2 regions of the Streptomyces sp. NPDC048516 genome follow, and region 2 is predicted to be linked to the other one. Evidence: predicted binding sites of a transcription regulator. Region 2 holds the regulator's gene; the other holds the start of a gene.
What was found. The regulator HrcA, encoded in region 2, represses chaperone genes, less so after heat shock. The targets are predictions, from matches to a motif close to TTNGCACTCNGNNNNNCNGAGTGCNAA.
Positions count from the first base shown of each region.

Region 1: groL (chaperonin GroEL) is a predicted target of HrcA. The motif match lies at 4,979-5,005, and genes of this name have one in related genera.

Region 1 is NZ_JBICWS010000014.1:58,603-66,045, forward strand. It holds gene ACGFR7_RS25790 (cupin domain-containing protein) at 1-610, opposite strand, end outside; gene ACGFR7_RS25795 (zinc-binding dehydrogenase) at 681-1,589, opposite strand; gene ACGFR7_RS25800 (phytanoyl-CoA dioxygenase family protein) at 2,165-2,935, opposite strand; gene groL (chaperonin GroEL) at 3,226-4,851, opposite strand; gene ACGFR7_RS25810 (cold-shock protein) at 5,387-5,590, opposite strand; gene ACGFR7_RS25815 (MoaD/ThiS family protein) at 6,014-6,292, opposite strand; gene thrC (threonine synthase) at 6,414-7,443, opposite strand, start outside.
Region 2 is NZ_JBICWS010000003.1:39,569-47,011, forward strand. It holds gene ACGFR7_RS07480 (16S rRNA (uracil(1498)-N(3))-methyltransferase) at 26-769, opposite strand; gene ACGFR7_RS07485 (nitronate monooxygenase) at 766-1,854, opposite strand; gene dnaJ (molecular chaperone DnaJ) at 1,952-3,088, opposite strand; gene hrcA (heat-inducible transcriptional repressor HrcA) at 3,089-4,105, opposite strand; gene ACGFR7_RS07500 (MBL fold metallo-hydrolase) at 4,300-5,034, shown strand; gene ACGFR7_RS07505 (DUF3097 domain-containing protein) at 5,132-5,965, shown strand; gene hemW (radical SAM family heme chaperone HemW) at 6,152-7,384, opposite strand.

The DNA of each region.
Region 1 (7,443 bases), on a different contig from region 2:
GCACGACCGGATCACGCATCGCTCCCAGCCATGAGCCGGACTGCTCCTGCGGGCGGCGGGCCAGCCAGGCGCGTACGAACTGAACGAGCAGAAGGTCGACGATGCTGTTGACGGCGGCGGTGGTACCGATCTGCGGCTGTGCGAGCTCCGCAGCGAGAAGTTCGACGGTCCTTCTGAGCTGCGCGTTCTCCCAGGCTGTGACGTGCATCGGCCGAGCGAGGGAGGTAAGCACCGGGGTACGCACCTCCGGGTCCTGCTCATAGCGCAGGACGATCACTTCCGTCCGCACCGGCGCCGAGCCCAGCCGCAGGGCTCGGCCATCGCCAAAAGACCGGGCCGCCGCCTCACGGTCGCAGGAACCCATCGTCACGCCGGCGCCGCCGGCTATCCCGTGTGCGGTGCCCGGCGGCACCAGCACGGCGTCTCCGGCCTGCGCCTGAAGAGGTTTCTCGCCTGGGACGTGGAGCCACATGGTGCCGCGGGACACCACGTGAAGTGCCGCTCCTGGAGAGGAGTCCAGATACAGGCCCCAGGTTCCTCCGGCCTTCAGCATGACCCCGAGCGCCCCACGCGCACCCGAAACACGCAAGACCTCCGCCAGCACATCCATGGGTCCATCCTCGTCCACCGCCGCGAACCGCCCACCGGCGGGCGAGGCGCATGTGTCCTCGTGCACAGCTTCAGGCCACGTCAAGAACGACCTTTCCGTGCACCTTCCGCGCGAACAGCGCCTGGACGGCGTCGCCCACGTCCTGCCAGTCGCCTCGCAGCCCGACCGGTGCCGCGAGCCTCCCGGCGGCCATGAGGCCCAGCAGGTCCGTCAGCTCCCCGCCGGTCGGCGTCATGTCGCCGTAGGTGGCGATGCTGCGGGGCTCACCGAAGCCGAACAAGGTCCCTGACGGGAACGTGGTTTCCTGCCCCGAGGAGTAACCGACCAGGTGAAGGGTGCCGCCCTCGGCGAGGGAACTCCACGCCTGCGCCACCAGCGGCCCGCCGACCGTGTCCAGGACGAGGTCGAACCGGTCCCCGGTCCCGGCCAGGTCGGTCAGGACCTTGGCGGCGCCGAGTTCACGGAGGCCGGCGGCCCGCTCCGGCGAACCGACGAGTGCCGTCACCCGGGCGCCCGCCAGCGCCGCCAGTTGGACGGCGAAGTGCCCCACGCCCCCGCTGGCGCCGGTGATCAGGACGTTGCGCGCCAGCAGGGAACGCTTGCGCAGCACCCGGAACGGGGTGACTCCGGCGATCCCCAGCGCGGCGGCGTCGGCCAGGTCCACGCCCTCGGGGACGGTGCCGAGCGAGGCGGGGCTGACTGCCACCCGCTCCGCCCACGCGTGGGGAGCCATTCCCACCGCGACGCGCGTACCTTCGGGCGGCCCCGAGCCGTCGGATGCGGCGCGCACCACGACGCCGGCCGCGTCGTGACCGTGCACAGCGCCGGCTGGCCACTGGTGCACGTAATTCAGCTCTCCGAAGTTGAGACCGATGTGCCGTATCTCCACCAACGCCTCACCGGCGGACGGTACGGGCTCATCGACATCGGCGAACCGGATGGGCCCGGCGTCACTGTGATCGACCACAAGGGCGCGCATAAGGGGTGTGTTTCCTTCTCTCGTGGGTGCGCCTGAAGACTCGGCGCGGCAGCAGATCGAGTGCGCGAATGCCGCAATGCCGCCTTCTTGGAACCCTTACGCAGGACCGGGACAGCGACCAGACCCGTGAGAATCAATCAGTTGACCATCTGTGTCAGTGCGACTCGCGGCGCGTCGAGCCCCGCACCCGTCCGGTGGATGACGCTGTGCCGGGCACAGACATTCCCGGCAATGTAATGATCTTGAGGCGTCAGCGCTTCCGTCGGGCGGCGGGGTCGCGATGGGCGACGTGCCGGGCGACCGCGTCGACGCCGGGGCGGGCGTACCGCTCCAGCGAGGGGACGGAGGCGTGGCGGGAGCGGGCAGGAGCATCGGGGTGGAGGTGCCGCTCCGCGCGGGCAGCCGCGCGGAGCGCCGGCGCCTGATCGTCGATGAGGAATCTGGAGCCGGTACACCTCCGGCGACCCCACACGGTGACACCAGGCACGGCCTCAACGAGGAATACGCGGCACCTCACCATGCGGACCTACCAGTCAACTGCCGCCGTCATGACGCGAACTGCCCCGTAGCCGTGGCTACCGGCCGAGGCTTCGGCGGATCGCCTGCTCGACCGGCGATGTCCCGTGGTCCACGTCGTACGGCTTGACCGGGTCCAGGGGCGGCTGGGCGAGGAACCGTGGCCGGGTGCCGTGGTGCGCTTGGGCGGAGTGGACCAAGAACGGGTGGCACAGGTAGACATCGCCGGGCCGGCCGGTGGCCAAGGTGATCGGACGATGCTCGGTCGCCGGTGTCGCCCGCGTCGAGATCTCCATCATCGTGAGGCCGTCCTCGCCGTAGGGCGCCAGCAGAGGTGCCACGTCGAGGTGCGAGCCAACCCGGATGCGCGTGGGCGCGTCGTTTTCGTCGATCTCGGAGAAGAGGAAGAGCATGAGCAGGGCCCGTCCCTTGGATGCCACGTTGACGCGGTATCTGAAGTAGTCGCCCGGGTCGGCGTCACCTTGGAAGCTCGCGTCGAGGTGCCATCCATCGTCGCCAGGCGGCGCGGCGCTGGGGAACCGGATCGGAAACGTTCCGAGGCCACCGCGCGGCGCCCAGTGGCCCGGCCCGACCAGCCGGTCGAACGCGGCCGTCAGCCGTGGGTTGTTGGCGGCATCCCGGAACGGCTCTTCGGTATGCCCGTTGATCCTGATCACCGGCTCGGTCCAGGTGGCCGGGTCGTCGGGGGCGCAGCCGGTCTCCCTCCAGAGGATCGTCCGGCACTCAGCAGCCGTCTCCTCGGGGAAAGCCTGCTCGACCTTGACGAAACCGTCCTCGATGAATCGGGTGACCTGGTCATCAGTCAGCATGGCCCAATGTTGCCAAGCCTCAGTTGTCACAGGCGAACGATTTTCAGACGTACATCGCGGACTCAACCGCCACCCGCAGGCGCGGCGGCAAGGAGTTGGAGCCCTTCGGCGACTACGCACGGTCAGCAGCAGGACGGGTCCCGGGGAGAACTGACGACAGTCGCCTACGCGACCTCACCAGTACCGAGGCCGAAAACGCCGCCGGGGCGGCACCCCCTGGGAGGAGGGTGCCGCCCCGACGTACGTCTGGACCTGCGGTCCGGGAGGACCGGTGTCTGATCCGCGAGGGATCAGAAGTCCATGTCACCGCCCGGCATGCCGCCCGGAGCGCCCGCCGCGGCGGCCTTCTCCGGCTTGTCGGCGATGACGGCCTCGGTGGTGAGGAACAGCGCCGCGATGGAGGCGGCGTTCTGCAGCGCGGAGCGCGTGACCTTCGCCGGGTCGATGATGCCCTCGGCGATCATGTCGACGTAGTCGCCGGTCGCGGCGTTGAGGCCGTGACCCACGGGCAGGTTGCGCACCTTCTCCACCACAACGCCGCCCTCGAGGCCGCCGTTGACGGAGATCTGCTTGAGCGGGGCCTCCAGCGCGAGCTTCACGGCGTTGGCGCCGGTCGCCTCGTCGCCGTCGAGGTCCAGCTTCTCGAAGACCGAGGAAGCCTGGAGCAGGGCCACGCCACCGCCGGCGACGATGCCCTCTTCGACGGCCGCCTTCGCGTTGCGAACGGCGTCCTCGATGCGGTGCTTGCGCTCCTTGAGCTCGACCTCGGTGGCGGCACCGGCCTTGATGACGGCCACGCCGCCGGCCAGCTTCGCCAGGCGCTCCTGCAGCTTCTCGCGGTCGTAGTCCGAGTCGCTGTTCTCGATCTCGGCGCGGATCTGGTTGACCCGGCCCTGGACCTGCTCGCTGTCGCCGGCACCGTCGACGATGGTGGTCTCGTCCTTGGTGATGACGACCTTGCGGGCGCGGCCGAGCAGTTCGAGACCGGCGTTCTCCAGCTTGAGGCCGACCTCCTCGGAGATGACGGTGCCACCGGTGAGGATGGCGATGTCGCCGAGCATGGCCTTGCGGCGGTCACCGAAGCCCGGGGCCTTGACGGCGACGGACTTGAAGGTGCCACGGATCTTGTTGACGACCAGGGTCGACAGGGCCTCGCCCTCGACGTCCTCGGCGATGATCAGCAGCGGCTTGCCCGACTGCATGACCTTCTCCAGGAGCGGGAGCAGGTCCTTCACGTTGCTGATCTTGGAGTTGACGATCAGGATGTACGGGTCGTCGAGCGCGGCTTCCATGCGCTCCATGTCGGTCGCGAAGTACGCCGAGATGTAGCCCTTGTCGAAGCGCATACCCTCGGTGAGCTCCAGCTCCAGACCGAAGGTCTGGGACTCCTCGACGGTGATGACGCCTTCCTTGCCGACCTTGTCCATGGCCTCGGCGATCAGCTCGCCGATCTGGGTGTCAGCGGCGGAGATGGAGGCGGTCGAAGCGATCTGCTCCTTGGTCTCCACGTCCTTGGCCTGCTCCAGCAGGGCGGCGGAGACGGCCTCGACGGCACGCTCGATACCGCGCTTGAGGGCCATCGGGTTGGCGCCGGCGGCGACGTTGCGCAGGCCCTCGCGGACCAGAGCCTGGGCCAGGACGGTCGCGGTCGTCGTGCCGTCACCGGCGACGTCGTCCGTCTTCTTCGCGACCTCCTTGACCAGCTCGGCGCCGATCTTCTCGTACGGGTCCTCGAGCTCGATCTCCTTGGCGATGGATACACCATCGTTGGTGATCGTGGGGGCGCCCCACTTCTTCTCGAGGACGACGTTGCGGCCCTTGGGGCCGAGGGTGACCTTGACGGCGTCGGCGAGCTGGTTCATCCCGCGCTCGAGACCGCGCCGTGCCTCCTCGTCGAACGCGATGATCTTGGCCATGTGAAGTGGTCCTCCCGGACTGGGGTGGATTGCTCCGGACCGCGCTGGCGCCCGCGACGGACGACCTGCAGACCTGCGTGGTTCCTTGCCCCACCCGGCCTACGGGCCTCACCGACCCGGTCCTTCTTTGTCACTCTCACTGGGAGAGTGCTAACGCAATGATTAGCACTCGCACCCCTTGAGTGCAAGGCGGCTTCGAAGATGCCTCCCATCGGGGCGGCGCCCGGGTGACGGGTCAATGACGGGTGAGCGCAGGTCCCCCGGGGTCCGCCCGCACTCAGCACCTCCCCGTCCGCCGACAGCGGACAGCGGAGAGCGGACAGCCGACAGCCGACAGCCGACAGCCGACAGCCGACAGCGGACAGCGGACAGCGGACAGCGGACAGCGGACGAGGAGTAGCACGGGGGCAGCGAACGAGAGGCCGCCAACGAGGGGCCGCGAACGAGGGGCTGCCGGCAGGCCACTACGGACAGCAGAAGGCCCGCACCCCTCGGGGGGGTACGGGCCTTCACTACGCAGCAGTCGGTCGGCGCCTCAGCCGGCCACCCGGACCATGTCCGCCTGCGGCCCCTTCTGGCCCTGCGAGATCTCGAACTCGACCCGCTGACCCTCCTCAAGGGTGCGGTAACCGTCCATCTGGATCGCGCTGTAGTGGACGAAAACATCCGCACCACCGTCGACCGCGATGAAGCCGTACCCCTTCTCCGCGTTGAACCACTTGACGGTGCCCTGAGCCATGCCTAACTCCCCTATTACTGGCCCTTGCGCAGGACCGCACTCCGCGGACCCGGGTCAGACCTCACCCCGTGAAAGCCCTGTGGGGTGTGCGCCGGAACGCGTCGACCGCCGCTGAATGTATCTGCACAGATGCCCAGCGCAACAGGTCAATCGGACGAGAAATCTGGGGCCGGAAAATCGGCAATATGCGGTGAAATCCCAGTTCTCCCGGGCAAGTCGGGCCGGGCATAGCTCACCTAAGCGACAAATCTTGCCCACACTTTGGGCACAACTGATCGCGGTCTCATATGCGTTCGGCACACGCACGCGCTATAGGGGAGGGGTATCACCCCAATGATATCTCCTTTCACAACATGGAATTGCCCCGTCCGCTTTCCGGCGGACGGGGCAATTCCGGTCAAGCAGGCCAGGAATTGGCGCAAATCAGCAGCCTCCGGCCACCGCCGGAATGATCGAGACGCCCGCACCGTCCGGGGTCGGCGTCTCAAGGCCCTGCTCGAAGCGCACATCGTCGTCGTTGACGTACACGTTCACGAAGCGGCGCAGCTTGCCGGCGTCGTCCAGCACACGGGCCGCGATGCCCTGGTGGTTCTGCTCCAGGTCGGCGATCACCTCGGAGAGGGTCGCGCCCTCGGCGGCGACCTCGGCCTGGCCGCCGGTGTACGTGCGGAGGATGGTGGGGATGCGGACCTTCACGCTCATGGTTCTGCCTTCCGGGTATTGCGGAGTACGAGTTCGGGGACGGTGGCCCGGCCTCGTGGCGGACGGGCCGGCGACCTCGTGGCGGAGGGTGGCGGCTCGTGCGCGGACGGGGCCGGCAGCGTCAGCGGGCCAGACCGGCCGCGCGGAACGCGTCCAGGTCCGGACGGATCGTGGCCGTGGGCCCGGAGGTCGGGGCGACCGCGTCCAGCGTCTTGAGCCCGTCACCGGTGTTCAGGACGACGGTCGTCAGGGACGGGTCGAGCACACCGTCCTCGATCAGCTTCTTGGTCACGCCGACGGTCACTCCGCCCGCGGTCTCCGCGAAGATTCCTTCCGTCCTGGCCAGCAGCTTGATCGCGTCCACGACCTGCTCGTCGTTGACGTCCTCGACCGCGCCGCCCGTACGGCGGGCGATGTCGAGCACATACGGGCCGTCGGCCGGGTTGCCGATCGCCAGCGACTTGGCGATGGTCTTCGGCTTCTGCGGGCGCACCACGTCGTGCCCGGCCTTGAAGGCCGTGGACACCGGCGAGCAGCCCTCCGCCTGGGCGCCGAAGATCTTGTACGGCTTGTCCTCGACCAGGCCGAGGGCGATCAGCTCCTTGAGCCCCTTGTCGATCTTCGTGAGCTGCGAGCCGGACGCGATCGGGATGACGATCTGGTCCGGGAGCCGCCAGCCCAGCTGCTCACAGATCTCGTACGCGAGGGTCTTGGAACCCTCGCCGTAGTAGGGACGCAGATTGACGTTGACGAAGCCCCAGCCCTCGCCCAGCGGGTCGCCGATGAGCTCGGAGCAGAAGCGGTTGACGTCGTCGTAGTTGCCCTCGATGCCGACCAGGTCACCGCCGTAGACCGCGGCCATGACGACCTTGCCGGCCTCCAGGTCGTGCGGGATGAACACGCAGGACTGGAAACCGGCCCGGCGCGCCGCGGCGCCGACCGCGCCGGCGAGGTTGCCGGTCGAGGAGCAGGACAGGGTGGTGAAGCCGAAGGCGCGGGCGGCCTCGACGGCGATCGCCACGACGCGGTCCTTGAAGGAGTGCGTCGGGTTGCCGGAGTCGTCCTTGACGTACAGACCGCCGGTGACACCCAGCTCGGCGGCGAGCCGGTCGGCCTGGACGAGCTTGGTGAAGCCGGGGTTCAGGTTGGGC
Region 2 (7,443 bases):
CCCACGGAGACCGGAAAGACACCCCCTAGCTCCAGCGCCCCGTGCGCCCCAGCAGCAGCGCCGTGGCCGCGGTGCCCGCCGTGGAGGTGCGCAGCACGGTCGTCCCCAGGCGGTAGGGCCCCGCACCCGCCTCGGCGAAGAGGGCGAGCTCTTCCGGGGAGACACCGCCTTCCGGCCCGACGACGAGCACGATCTTGCCCTCGGCGGGGAGTTCGGCGGTGGCGAGCGGGGAGCTGCCCTCCTCGTGGAGGACGGCGGCGAAGTCGGCGTCGGCGAGCAGGGTGGCCACCTGCTTGGTCGTCAGCGGGTCCGCGACCTCGGGGAAGGTCAGCCGGCGCGACTGCTTGCCCGCCTCACGGGCCGTGGCACGCCATTTGCCCAGCGATTTGGCGGCCCGCTCGCCCTTCCACTGGGTGACGCAACGCGCCGCCGCCCAGGGCACGATGCCGTCCACACCGGTCTCGGTCATCGTCTCGACGGCCAGCTCGCCGCGGTCGCCCTTGGGGAGCGCCTGGACGACGGTGATGGTGGGGTCCGGCGACGCCTCGGTCCGCAGTTCCGCGACCGCGACGGTGAGCCGGTCCTTGCCCTCGACGGCGGCGACCGCGCCGTACGCGCCGGCGCCGTGGCCGTCCGTCAGGACGACCTCCTCACCGGCCCGCAGCCGGCGCACCGACACCGCGTGCCGGCCCTCGGGACCGTCCAGGGTCAGCGTGCCGCCGGCCCGTACGTCCGCGAGCGAGTCGACGAGGAACACCGGAGCGGTCATGCGGCGCCACCGGCGCCCGGCCGGCCCAGCGCGGCGCGCGCCGCGTCCAGTTCACCCGCCAGTACTTCCACCAGCCGCCCGGCGGGCAGCTCCCGCGCCAGCCGGTGCCCCTGCCCCGCCCACAGGTTCATGCCCTGCGCGTCGCCCGCCTTGGCCGCGGCCTTGCGCACCGTGGAGGTGAGGTAGTGGACGGCGGGGTAGGCGGCCGGGGCGTACGGGCCGTGCTCGCGCAAAAAGCGGTTCACCAGTCCGCGGGCGGGCCGCCCGGAGAACGCCCGGGTCAACTCCGTATGCGTGAACAGCGGGTTGGTCAGCGCCTGCTTGTGCAGCGGGTTGGCGCCCGATTCGGGGGTGGCCAGGAAGGCGGTGCCCAGCTGCGCCATGCTCGCCCCGGCGGCCAGCACCGACGCGATCTGCGCCCCGCGCATCAGCCCGCCCGCGGCGATCACCGGGATCTGCACGGCCTCACGGACCTGGCCGAGCAGTGCCAGCAGCCCCAGCCCCGAGCCGGTGCCGTCCGCATGCGGATCGTCCCGGTGGGTGCCCTGGTGGCCGCCGGCCTCCACGCCCTGCACGCACACCGCGTCGGCGCCCGACCACTGGGCGGCCTGCGCCTCGGCGGCGGTGGTGACCGTGACGACGGTGTACGTGCCGACCGCGGCGAAGGAGTCCAGGACGGCGCGCGAGGGGCAGCCGAAGGTGAAGGACACCACCGGCACCGGATCGTCCCGCAGGATCGCGAGCTTGGCCTCGTAGCCGTCGTCGATGGGCCCGTCGGTGTCACCGAGCTCGGTCTCGTACCAGGCGGCCTCGCCCGCGAGTTGCTCGCGGTAGACCTCGACGACGGAGCCGTCGGCCAGCGAGGGCTGCGGCATGAAGAGATTGACGCCGAAGGGCCGGTCGGTCAGCGACCGCAGCTGTTTGATCTCCTGGTACATGCCGTCGGCGGTTTTGTAGCCGGCGGCGAGGAAGCCGAGCCCGCCGGCGCCGCAGACGGCGGCGGCCAGCTCGGGTCCGGAGCCGCCTCCCGCCATCGGGGCCTGCACGATCGGATGGCGGCAGAGATCGGTCGGTGCGGTGGGCATGCGCACATCGTGTCACGCCCACCGCGCCGTTCTGAACCGGGGCCGAGGCCGCCGCGCCGCCGGGTGGAACGGCTGCGGCCCCCGGGCTCACCTGGGGCTATCGCCCGTTGAACGCATCTTTCAGACGCGAGAAGAGACCCTGCTGCCCCGGCTGGAACTGCCCCGTGGGCCGCTCCTCCCCGCGGAGCTTGGCCAGCCGCCGCAGCAGGTCCTCCTGGTCGGCGTCGAGCTTGGACGGCGTCATCACCTCGACGTGGACGATGAGATCGCCCCGGCCGCCGCCCCGCAGATGGGTCACACCGCGCTGGTGCAGCGGAATCGACTGGCCGGACTGGGTACCGGGCCGGACATCGATCTCCTCCACCCCGTCCAGCGTCTCCAGCGGGCACTTCGTGCCCAGCGCCGCCGCCGTCATCGGGATGGTGACCGTGCAGTGCAGATCGTCGCCGCGCCGCTGGAAGACCGGATGCGCCACCTCGTGGATCTCCACATAGAGATCACCGGCGGGGCCGCCACCGGGGCCGACCTCGCCCTCGCCCGCGAGCTGGATGCGGGTGCCGTTGTCGACACCGGCCGGGATCTTGACGGTGAGCGTGCGGCGCGAGCGGATCCGGCCGTCGCCGGCGCACTCGTGGCACGGCGTCGGCACGACCGTGCCGAAGCCCTGGCACTGCGGGCACGGCCTGGACGTCATGACCTGGCCGAGGAAGGACCGGGTGACCTGGGAGACCTCACCGCGGCCGCGGCACATGTCGCAGGTCTGCGCCGAGGTGCCGGGAGCCGCGCCCTCACCGCTGCAGGTCGTACAGACGACGGCGGTGTCGACCTGGATGTCCTTGGTGGTACCGAAGGCGGCTTCGTTGAGCTCGATGTCGAGCCGGATCATGGCGTCCTGGCCACGGCGGGTGCGCGAGCGCGGTCCGCGCTGCGACGCGGTGCCGAAGAAGGCGTCCATGATGTCGGAGAAGTTGCCGAAGCCCGCGCCGAAGCCGCCCGCGCCCTGGCCGCCGCCGGCCTGCGAGAGGGGGTCCCCGCCGAGGTCGTAGACCTGCTTCTTCTGCGGGTCCGACAGCACCTCGTAAGCGGCGTTGATCTCCTTGAACCGCTCCTGGGTCTTCGGATCCGGGTTCACGTCCGGGTGCAGCTCGCGCGCCAGCCGGCGGAAAGCCTTCTTGATCTGGTCCTGCGAGGCGTCGCGTCCGATGCCGAGGACCGAGTAGTAATCCGTGGCCACTTACGACTCCGCGAGGATTTGTCCGACGTAACGTGCCACTGCGCGTACCGCTCCCATCGTTCCGGGGTAGTCCATGCGGGTCGGTCCGACCACGCCGAGTTTGGCGACTGCCTCGTCGCCCGAACCGTAGCCGACCGTGACGACCGATGTGGACGCCAGGCCTTCGTGGGCATTCTCATGCCCGATGCGTACGGTCATGCCCGAGTCCTTGGCCTCCCCGAGCAGCTTGAGCATCACCACATGCTCCTCGAGGGCCTCCAGCACCGGCCGGATGGTCAGGGGGAAATCGTGCCCGAAGCGCGTGAGATTGGCGGTGCCGCCGATCATCAGCCGCTCTTCGGTCTCTTCCACCAGAGTTTCCAGCAACACCGACAGCACTGTCGAGACCGTGCCGCGGTCGTCCTGCTCGAAGGACTCCGGAAGATCCTGCACCAACTGCGGCACATCCGCGAACCGGCGGCCGACGACCCGGCTGTTGAGCCGGGCCCGCAGGTCCGCCAGGGAGGCTTCGCCGAACGGTGCCTGGCAGTCGATGAGCCGCTGCTCGACCCGGCCGGTGTCCGTGATCAGTACGAGCATCAGCCGGGCCGGAGCCAGGGCCAGCAGCTCGACATGCCGGACCGTGGACCGGGTCAGGGACGGATACTGCACGACGGCGACCTGCCGGGTCAGCTGCGCCAGCAGCCGGACCGTGCGGCCCACCACGTCGTCGAGGTCGACGGCGCCGTCCAGGAAATTCTGGATCGCCCGCCGCTCCGGGCTGGACAGCGGCTTGACGCCGGCCAGCTTGTCGACGAACAGGCGGTAGCCCTTGTCGGTCGGGATCCGCCCGGCGCTGGTGTGCGGCTGGGCGATGAACCCCTCGTCCTCCAGGGCCGCCATGTCGTTGCGGACGGTGGCCGGGGAGACCCCGAGCCGGTGGCGTTCGGTGAGCGCCTTGGAGCCGACCGGCTCCTCCGTCCCGACGTAGTCCTGGACGATGGCGCGCAGCACCTCCAGCCTGCGTTCACTGAGCATCCCGCGCACCTCCAGTCCGGCCGTCCGCCGCTTCGTCTTCCCTGGCACTCACACGGGCCGAGTGCCAGACCTTGAGCCAGTGTACGGCCGGGTAGCACGGGCGCGGCAAGGGCGGGCGCGCGGAGTACTCGCCCGATGACCGTGTTCGGCCGATCTGCCGGGCAACGCTATCGCGATGGCGCTAGCGTCTCGGTATGCACACTGCTTGGGAAGAGGCCGGTTGGGAACGACTCGGTGACGGTGTCGCCAGGCGCCGGATGCCGGGCTGGGACGAGACGATCGGAGTGATCGCGGGGAGTACCGGGGTCATGATCGTCGACACCGGCGCGACCCTGCGCGACGGCGCGGACCTGCGCCGGTCGATCCGCGGTGTGCTGGGCCGGGAAGTGACGCATATCGCGCTCACCCACCCCCACTTCGATCATGTGCTGGGCACGGCCGCCTTCGCGGGCGTCGAGGTGTTCGGGGCGGCCGGCCTGGGCGAGCTGCTGCGCCGCGGCAAGGACGAGCTGCGGCACGACGCGATCCGGCACGGCGTCGCGCGGGACGCCGCCGCGGAGGCCGCCGATCTGCTGGTCGCCCCGCACCACCATGTGCACGGCCAGCTGACCGTCGAGCTGGGCGACCGGCAGGTGCTGCTCGCCAACGTCGGCCCCGGGCACACCGCCCACGATCTGGCCGTCCTGGTACCGGGCCGGCGCGGGGAGGCGGAGATCGTCTTCTGCGGCGATCTGGTCGAGGAGTCGGGCGAACCCCAGGCGGGCCCCGACGCGCTGCCCCAGCAGTGGCCCGGCGCGCTGGACCGCCTGCTGGCCCTCGGCGGCGAGGACGCGCGGTACGTTCCCGGGCATGGCGCCGTGGTGGACGCCGGCTTCGTACGGGCCCAACGCGACGCCCTGGCCGCCCGTTTCGGCGTCGCCCCCTCCTGACCACCGCCCACTTCGGCGTCGCCCCCTCCTGACCACCGCCCACTTCGGCGTCGCCCCCTCCTGACCACCGCCCGCCCTCCCCGACGGAACAGGCCCCATGCAGAGCAAGCGCTACAGCCCCGACCTCACCCCCTCCTGGAAGAAGCAGCGGCCCGCTCCCGAGGTGCCCGCCGATCCCGATCTGGTCGTCGAGGAGGTCACCTCGGGCTTCTGCGGCGCCGTGATCCGCTGCGAGAAGACGGCGCAGGGCCCGACGGTCACCCTGGAGGACCGCTTCGGCAAGCACCGGGTCTTCCCCATGGAGCCGCGCGGCTTCCTCCTGGAGGGGCGGGTGGTCACCCTCGTACGCCCCCAGGACAGGCCGGCGGCCACCGCTCCGGCGCGTACGGCATCGGGATCACTCGCCGTGCCCGGCGCCCGCGCACGGGTCGCCCGCGCCGGGCGCATCTATGTGGAGGGCCGGCACGACGCCGAGCTGGTGGAGCGGGTGTGGGGCGACGACCTGCGCATCGAGGGCGTGGTCGTGGAGTACCTGGAGGGCATCGACGACCTGCCCGCGATCGTCCGCGGCTTCGCCCCCGGGCCGGACGCCCGTCTCGGCGTCCTCGTCGACCATCTCGTGCCCGGCTCGAAGGAGTCGCGGATCGCGGCCGGAGTGACCGGGGACCATGCGCTGGTGGTGGGCCACCCCTACATCGACATCTGGGAGGCGGTGAAGCCGTCCTCGGTCGGGATCGCGGCCTGGCCGTCCGTCCCGCACGGACAGGACTGGAAGACGGGGGTGTGCCGGGCGCTGGGCTGGCCGGAGAACACGGGCGCCGCCTGGCAGCGGATCCTGTCCTGCGTGCGCTCCTACAAGGACCTGGAGCCGGCGCTGCTGGGCAGGGTGGAGGAGCTGATCGACTTCGTCACGGCCGGCGGTGGCGGGTGACGGGTGACGGGTGACGGCAGGAAGAGTGCCGAACCGGGAGGTGTCCGGCGTGATGCCGAGGGCATCGACGGGGAGAGGGACACCGAAGGGGACGGTGCGCCGCACTTCGTAGTCGGCGTCCTCTCCCGCACCAGCCGGTTCCGTCAGCAGTACGCAGCGGGCGACTGAGATCCCTCAGCCGAGTGATCAGTCCACCAGATCCCGCACCACCGCGTCCGCCAGCAGCCGTCCGCGGAGGGTCAGGACGGCGCGGCCCGCCTCGTACGGACCGGGCTGCAGGAGGCCGTCGGCCAGTGCGCTGGACGCCGCCCGCGCGCCCGCCGGGGCGAGGATGTCCAGGGGGCAGCCGTCCGCGAGGCGCAGTTCCAGGAGGATGCGTTCGACCCTGCGGTCCTCGTCCGAGAGGAGTTCGCGGCCGGCGCCCGGGGAGCGGCCTTCGGAGAGGGCCTGCGCGTAGGCGCCGGGGTGTTTGACGTTCCACCAGCGCACGCCGCCGACGTGGCTGTGGGCGCCGGGGCCCGCGCCCCACCAGTCGTCACCGGTCCAGTACAGCTCGTTGTGGCGGCAGCGGGCGGCGTCGGTGGTGGCCCAGTTGGAGACCTCGTACCAGGTGAAACCGGCAGCGGCGAGGCGTTCGTCGGCGATGAGGTAGCGGTCGGCGTGCACGTCGTCGTCGGTCATCGGGACCTCGCCGCGGCGGATCCGGCGGGCCAGCTGGGTGCCCTCCTCGACGATCAGGGCGTAGGCGGAGACATGGTCGGGGCCGGCCCCGATCGCGGCGTCGAGGGAGGCGCGCCAGTCGTCGTCGGTCTCACCGGGGGTGCCGTAGATCAGGTCGAGGTTGACGTGGTCGAAGCCGGCCGCGCGGGCCTCGGCGACACAGGCCTCGGGGCGGCCGGGGGTGTGCGTACGGTCGAGGATCTTCAGGACGTGCTGCTTGGCGCTCTGCATGCCGAAGGAGACCCGGTTGAAGCCGCCCGCGAGCAGCCCGTCGAGGTAGCGGGGGCCGACGGACTCCGGGTTGGCCTCGGTGGTGATCTCGGCGCCGGGCGCCAGGCCGAACTCCTCGCGGATCGCCGCCAGCATCCGGGCGAGGTCGGCGGCGGGCAGCAGGGTCGGGGTCCCGCCGCCGACGAAGACCGTCTCGACGGGACGCGGGTCGTCGCCCAGCACCTTGCGGGCCAGCCGGATCTCGTCCACGACGGTGTCGGCGTAGTTGTCGCGGGAGGCCAGGGCGCCGCCGGAGCCGCGCAGCTCGCTTGCGGTGTAGGTGTTGAAGTCGCAGTAGCCGCAGCGGGTCGCGCAGTACGGCACATGCAGGTAGAAGCCCAGGGGCCGGCCGGCGGCGGCCGCCGGCGTATGACCGGGCAGCGCCCCGTCCTCGGGCATCGGCTCACCATCGGGCAGTGCGGAAGGCATGGGAACCATTGTCCGTCATGGCGGGGCGGTGCCGGTCCGGACGCGGTGTGCCCTACGGC